DNA from 3 places in the Methylobacterium sp. 174MFSha1.1 genome. Region 3 is predicted to be linked to each of the others. Evidence: predicted binding sites of a transcription regulator. Region 3 holds the regulator's gene; each other region holds the start of a gene.

What was found. The regulator LexA, encoded in region 3, represses DNA repair genes until DNA is damaged. The targets are predictions, from matches to a motif close to TGTTCNNNNTGTGTTCNG.
Region 1: a site for LexA is predicted at 1,179-1,196, ahead of dinB (DNA polymerase IV). Genes of this name have one in related genera too.
Region 2: a site for LexA is predicted at 1,060-1,077, ahead of BM430_RS24310 (ImuA family protein). Genes of this name have one in related genera too.

Annotation. Positions count from the first base shown of each region.
Region 1 is NZ_FPCB01000017.1:29,276-31,539, reverse strand. It holds gene BM430_RS15645 (amidohydrolase family protein) at 1-609, shown strand, start outside; gene dinB (DNA polymerase IV) at 1,258-2,264, shown strand, end outside.
Region 2 is NZ_FPCB01000030.1:87,817-90,080, reverse strand. It holds gene BM430_RS24310 (ImuA family protein) at 1,109-1,849, shown strand; gene BM430_RS24305 (DUF6504 family protein) at 1,767-2,264, shown strand, end outside.
Region 3 is NZ_FPCB01000054.1:13,527-15,790, reverse strand. It holds gene BM430_RS30825 (cupin domain-containing protein) at 1-573, shown strand, start outside; gene lexA (transcriptional repressor LexA) at 647-1,390, opposite strand; gene BM430_RS30815 (aliphatic sulfonate ABC transporter substrate-binding protein) at 1,623-2,264, opposite strand, start outside.

The sequences.
Region 1 (2,264 bases), on a different contig from region 3:
GCCTCAGCCCGCGCCGTCGTGGTCGTCGATCTCGACGTCACGGAGGGCGAACTGAAAGACATGGCAGCCCGCGGCGCGGTCGGGATCCGTGTCAATTTCGTGACCCCACAATCCTGGGGCGTCACCACGGCCGAGCGCCTGGAGGCGATGGCCCGGAAAGTCCAGCCTTTCGGCTGGCACGTCCAGGTCTACATGACCGGCGACCAGATCGCCGACCACGCCGAGGTCCTGGCGCGCCTGCCGACCCCGCTCGTCATCGACCATCTCGCCCGCCTGCTGCCCGGGCAGGGGCTGAACCACCGCGCCGTCCCGGTCGTGCGCAAGCTGCTCGATGGCGGCCGGACCTGGATGAAGCTGTCGGGCGCCTACCTCAACACCACGAGCGGGCCGCCGGTCTATGCGGACGCGACCGAGGTCGCCAAGCTCTTCGCGGCGGCGGCGCCGGAGCGGATGGTCTGGGGCAGCGACTGGCCACATCGCGGCGAGAAGCACATGCCGGACGATGCCGGCCTATTCGACCTCCTCGCCGACTGGGCTCCTGGCGAGGCCGCGCGGCGGCGCATCCTCGTCGAAAACCCGGCGACGCTTTACGGCTTCGGCAGGTCCTGAGCGGCGAGCCCTCAGCGAGGCGTGGGATCCTTGATCCCCGCGCCGCTGCGTGACTGGTCCCGGGCCGACGGTCGAGGGACAGTGGCGGGTTCCGGCGGTGCGATCTCGCCTCGGACTCGGAAACATCCGAGCTCGAGACGCGCGATCGACCGACTTCGAAGATCCGCTATCAAGCGTTGAGCAGCGATTCTCAGCGCGATCGCCGAAGGTCCGGAACTGGCGCGGAGCCGAACGGACCGAGGTGTGGCCTCCGACATCATGCGGGCGGTTCGGTCGCCGCCAAAGAACTGCGCAGCATCCATGCCCCTGCTCCGCCGCAACATCGTCACTGCCTTGCGTGTGGCGGCTGGAAATATGCCAGGGCAGGGGAGGGGACCGATGACGATGAGAGGGTCTTGCAGACAGTGACACTAAGCTGTCCCTCGCGGCGCGCGAGGCGAAAGCTCGGTTCCGAGCGTTTTCCAGGCATTCGATTGCCTGTCAGGTTTTTTGGACACTGGCTGTTGAGGACTGAAGCGCCGATCCGGGTTGGTATCGGCCTACGGCCCCTTGACCGCACATGCTTGAGCAGGAACAAACGCTGAACTTCGAGGCAGTTGGCACCGCGCGCGTGTCGCCAACAGGGGATGCGGTTTCAGCTCCACGCCCATGCGCAAGATCATCCACATCGACATGGACGCGTTCTATGCCTCCGTCGAGCAGCGCGACGACCCAAGCTTGCGGGATCGGCCGCTGGCGGTGGGCGGCTCGCGCGAGCGCGGCGTCGTGATGGCAGCGAGCTACGAGGCACGGCGCTTCGGTGTCCGCTCGGCCATGCCGTCGGCCACCGCGCGCCGGCTCTGTCCCGACCTCGTGTTCGTGCGGCCCCGCTTCGATGCCTACAAGGCCGTCTCGTCCGAGATCCGTGCTGTGTTCGAGGAGCACACGCCTGTTATCGAGCCGGTGGCGCTCGACGAGGCGTACCTCGACGTCACTGAGAACCTGAAGGGCCTGCCGACCGCGACCGAGGTCGCGAGGGACATCCGCGCCACGATCCTCGCTCGAACTGGGCTCGTCGCTTCGGCGGGCGTGTCCTACAACAAGTTTTTGGCCAAGGTTGCCTCTGACCACAGGAAGCCCGACGCGCTGTTCGTCATCACACCGGCGATGGGGCCGAGCTTCGTCGAGGGTCTCCCCATCGGCCAGTTTCGCGGCGTCGGACCGGCGACCGAGGCGAAGATGTGGCGCCTGGGTATTCAGACCGGCGCCGATCTCAAGGCACGCTCACTCGACGAGTTGCGGGCGGCCTTCGGCAGCGCGGGCGACTACTATCACCAAGTGGCGCGTGGCATCGACGAGCGACCGGTGCGGGCGCACCGCGAGCGCAAATCGATCGGCGCAGAAACGACGTTCTCGCAGGATACGAGCGAGTACGCGGTGCTCGCCGAGCGCCTACAGCCATGCCTCGACAAGGTGTGGGCGGTGGCGACCGCGAAGGCAGTTGTGGCGCGCACCGTCACGCTTAAGCTGAAGTTCTCGGACTTTGCCCAGATCACCCGGGCGCGTTCGCTGCCGGTTGCGCTGGAGGACCGCGCGACGCTGGAAGGGGTCAGCCTCGGCCTGCTGCGCGAGGCATTTCCCTTGCGCCGGAGCGTGCGGCTGATCGGTGCAGGGCT
Region 2 (2,264 bases), on a different contig from region 3:
CGGCCGGTAACCCTTCGCCCGTGGGGCGCCGCGCGTCGCGTCCAAGTATTGCCGGGCCCCGGCGGCCTCGCGAGAGTCGCGCAAGAGTCCCGCATCGGGACGGCGAATCATCAGTCAGCGTACAGGCGAGTCGGTTCCGGCCGCTCATGCCTCGGCTCGACTCGTTCCCGCGGAAACGATCCCGGCTGTGCTGGGCTTTGTCGGACGAGGACTCGTGAGCCGCGAGTCTCCGACTCGGCGGCGTCGCCCCAAGACTCGGGAGGGGCGGGGAGGGGGAGCGCCTCGCACGGCCCGGGCCCGGATCGCGAAGCCTCCCCCTCCGGCCGATCCGGGACGGGGCGGATCTCGGCGACCAGACCCCGAAAAGACCCTAACTTCCGATCCCCAAAAGCCTTTTTATGAAAGATTCAGAATCTGGATTCTGAGTCTGAATCCGTAGAGCTATATGGGTATTATATGGGGTGGCGATTTTCTGAAGTCCTGCAAGGGGTTGAGCCCTGTTCGCGTAGGCAGGTCTGCGCGGTCGCGTAGGCAACTCGGCGCGGCCGCGTAGGCAGGTCTGCGCGGAAACGGGGGGCCGGCGAAGGCGACTCGGCGTGGCCCCGTAGGTTACTCGGCGCGAGGGTCCGATTAACAGCTTGGAAAGCTGTGTGAATCGCGGATGGCCCGCCGTAGGCGATTCAGCGTGCCGCACGAGGCCGCACGACACCCCGGACGGCACCGGATTCGTGACCTCGGCGCAGCGCGCCGACCCCCGAAGCGCCGGGATCGCCGGAATCTCCGCCAGGCGGCCCGTGGAGGGCCGTCGCGCCCCAGGACAGTTGTACGGCACTTCTCGGCCTCGAATCCAGCTCAGCGGCGCTCCTGGCGGCTTTGCGGGCGTTGTCCAACGGCTGTGCCCGCCTGCCGCCAGATTCGCACGCCCGCCCGATCCCCTTGTTCCACCGCGCTTTCCGGGCGCTGCCGACCCAGCTGTCCCCGCTGCCGTCAACAGGGGGCCGGTTCCCGGAGGCTCCGACAGCGCCGCCGTCCACAGCCCCGATTGACACTTCGGTGAAACCGAACAAAACAAGAACGAGTTGGTGTTTCGGTCGGTGATGGGCATGAGATGCGACAGGCCGAGCGGGAGCAGCAGCTCGCGGCGTTGCGCGAGCGGATCGGGGGGCTGGCGTCCGAGGGGGCGGGCCGGCCGGTCCTGCCGTTCGGCGTCGCGGCCCTGGACGGGCACCTGCCGGGCGGGGGCCTGCGCCTCGGCGCGGTGCACGAGGTGCTGGCGGCGGGGCCCGTGGACGGGGAGGGGGCGCTCGCGGCCCTGTTCGCCGCCGCGATCCTCGCCCGGCTCCCCGGCCCGGTCCTGTGGTGCCTGGCGAGCCGCGACCTGTTCGCCCCCGGCCTCGCCGCGGTCGGCCTCCACCCCGACCGGGTGCTCTACGCCGAGACCCGGCGCGACGCCGAGGTCCTGCCCACCATGGAGGAGGGCCTGCGCCATCGCGGCCTCGCGGCAGTGGTCGGCGAGGTCGCCCGGCTCGGGCTCACCCCGTCGCGCCGGCTCCAGCTCGCCGCCGAGGGCAGCGGCAGCCTCGCCCTGGTGATCCGCCGCTGGGGCGCCGCCGTCCCGGAGCCCAACGCCGCCGCGACCCGCTGGAGCGTCGTCGCGGCGCCGTCCCCCGCTCTTCCCGTACCGGGCCTGTCGCGGGCCCGCTGGACCGTGGCGCTCGTCCGCGCCCGGGGCGCCGAGCCCCGCACCTGGCTCCTCGAGGCTCCCGATGCGAAGGGTCGTCTGCGTGTTCCTGCCGACCTGGCCGACCGACCGCTGGCGACGCCGGAGCGGCGGGCCGCCGCCGGATGAGCCCCTGGTCGCGGCGGCCCAGGAGGGATCGCGCCGGGTGCTCACGGCCGTCGACCGCGCCGCCCGGGCTCTGCGCCTGCGCCCCGGCCTCGCCCTGGCGCAGGCGCAGGCGATGGTGCCGGGCCTCACGGTGATCGAGGCCGATCCGGAGGACGATGCCGCCGCGCTCGCCCGCCTCGCGGCCTGGTGCCTGACCTATGCTCCCCTCGTCGCCCCCGACCCGCCGGACGGGATCTGGATCGACGTCGCGGGGGCGGCCCACCTGCATGGCGGCGAGGCGGCGCTGCTCGCCTCGTTGCGCCGCCGCCTCGGCCGGGCCGGCTACCGGGTGCGGGTGGCGGTCGCCGACACGCCCGGCGCCGCCTGGGCCGCCGCCCGCTGCCTGAACCCTGAGACCGTGCTGCCGCCAGGCAGG
Region 3 (2,264 bases):
CTGCCCCCGGGCGAGACCTACATCATGCAGGGCCCCGTCCTGCCCCTCGACGCCCCGGCCGCGCGGGCCGAGCGGCCGCTCGCGCCGTCGCGGTCGCATCGCTACGGGCTGGCGGGGAGCGACACGATCGTGGATGCCGCCGGCAGCACGATGCGGGTGGCGCCCGCGAGCGCCTTCCCGGTCTCGGCGGGGATGACGGGTCTCCTCGTGCGGCTCGCGCCCGGCGCGATCCACACCCCGCACTGGCATCCGGGCGCGAACGAGTGGCACTACGTCCTGCGGGGGCGCACCCGCGTGACCCTGTTCGGGCCGGACAAGCGCCTGGCCGTGGCGGAGCTGGGCCCGGGCGACTGCGCCTACATCCCGCGGGCCTGCGGGCATTCCGTCGAGAATATCGGGACCGGGACGGCCGAGATCGTCGGCGTGCACGACAGCGGGGTCTACAGCGAGACGTCGCTGGCGGGCTGGCTCGCCCAGGCGCCGCGCCACCTGCTCGCCGCCAATCTCGGCCTCGACGAGCAGGCCGCCGCCGGCTTCCCGACGGCGTCGCGGGTCTTCAGCCGGACCGCCTGAGGGCGCGGGCGGCTCACGAGGATTCTGAAGGAGGACGGGGCGGGCCGGCATCCGGTCCGCCCCGTCCTGTCCTTCAATACTTGCGGACGAGGCTCACCAGCCGGCCCTGGATCCGCACCCGGTCCGGCCCGAGCACCCGGGTCTCGTAGGCCGGGTTGGCGGCTTCCAGCGCGATCGAGGAGCCGCGGCGGCGCAGGCGCTTGAGGGTCGCCTCCTCGTCGTCGATCAGCGCCACGATGATGTCGCCGGTATTGGCGGTCTCCTGGCGACGGATCACCACGAGGTCGCCGTCGAGGATGCCGGCCTCGATCATCGAGTCGCCGCGCACCTCGAGCGCGTAGTGCTCGCCGCTGGCGAGGAAGTCCGGCGACATCGCCACCGAGCGGCTCTGGCTCTGGATCGCCGAGATCGGCGTACCGGCGGCGATCCGGCCCATCACCGGCACGCTGACCGACTGGCCGCTCTCGTCCGACGCCATCGTCATCGCGGGGATGCCGGCGGGCCGCTTCGGCTCGTGGGCGCGCCCGCCCTCGACCACGCTGGGGTTGAACCGCACGACCTCGGCGGTCGGCACGGGCGCGGCCGCCACGGGCCCGGTCACCGCGTCGGGGATGCGGATCACCTCGATCGCCCGGGCCCGGTTCGGCAGACGGCGCAGGAAGCCGCGCTCCTCCAGCGCCGTGATCAGCCGGTGGATGCCCGATTTCGATTTGAGATCGAGGGCGTCCTTCATCTCGTCGAAGGACGGGGGGACGCCCGTCTCGCGCATTCTCTGCTGAATGAAGCGGAGCAGGTCCAACTGCTTACGCGTGAGCATGTGACACTCTCATCCCCGCGCTGGCGCGCTCCGGAAACAAATCGCGAACATGGTAAGCGTTCCGCAAGTGTTCCGCAAGCGGGTCTGGAACTGCGGCGCCCGTGGGGCGGAAATATATCCGCGCAACAGGGAAGACCCGGGCATCGTCTCCGATCACTGGGCATCCTGCATCGCCGAGGCACCGCCCGAAGCAGGACCAGTTCCTCGATCCGCCTCAGAGTTTTCGGACCGGTCAGCGCACAGGAGGTGCCCAGATCTCGAGGGCGGCGGTGTCGACGGCGCGCGGCAGCAGCCCCTCGGCGCGGAACGCGTCGGCGATCGTCTGCTGCTCGGAGAGCCCGTCCCGGGTGACGGGCTCGACCCGATAGCTGCGATGGGCGTTCGCCGCCAGGACGATCTCGGGATCGAGCTTCCAGAGCGCGGCGAGGCGCGCGGCGGCCTCGGCCGGGTTCGCCTTCACCCAGGCCCCGGTCTGCGCCAGCTTGCCGAACAGGAGGCCGAGCACCGGCCCGTTCGCCGCCGCGTAAGCGTCGGCGGCGAGGTAGTAGCGCTTGTAGAGCGACAGCCCGGCCCCGTCGCGCAGGACCCGCGCGCCGGCCTGCTTGTGCGCCGCGGTCAGGAACGGGTCCCAGGCGGCCCAGGCCTCGACGCCCCCGCTCTCCAGCGCGGCCCGCCCGTCGGCCGGGCTCAGGTACGCCGGCACGATGCTGCGGAAGGACAGGCCGGCCTCCTTGAGTGCGGCGAGGACCAGGAAGTGGTTGCCCGCCCCCTTGGTGACCGCGATCCGCTTGCCCTTGAGGTCGGCCACGGAGCGGAGGCCCGAATCCTTCGGTACCAGGATTCCTTGGGCTTCGGGCGAAGCCGCCTCCTGCGC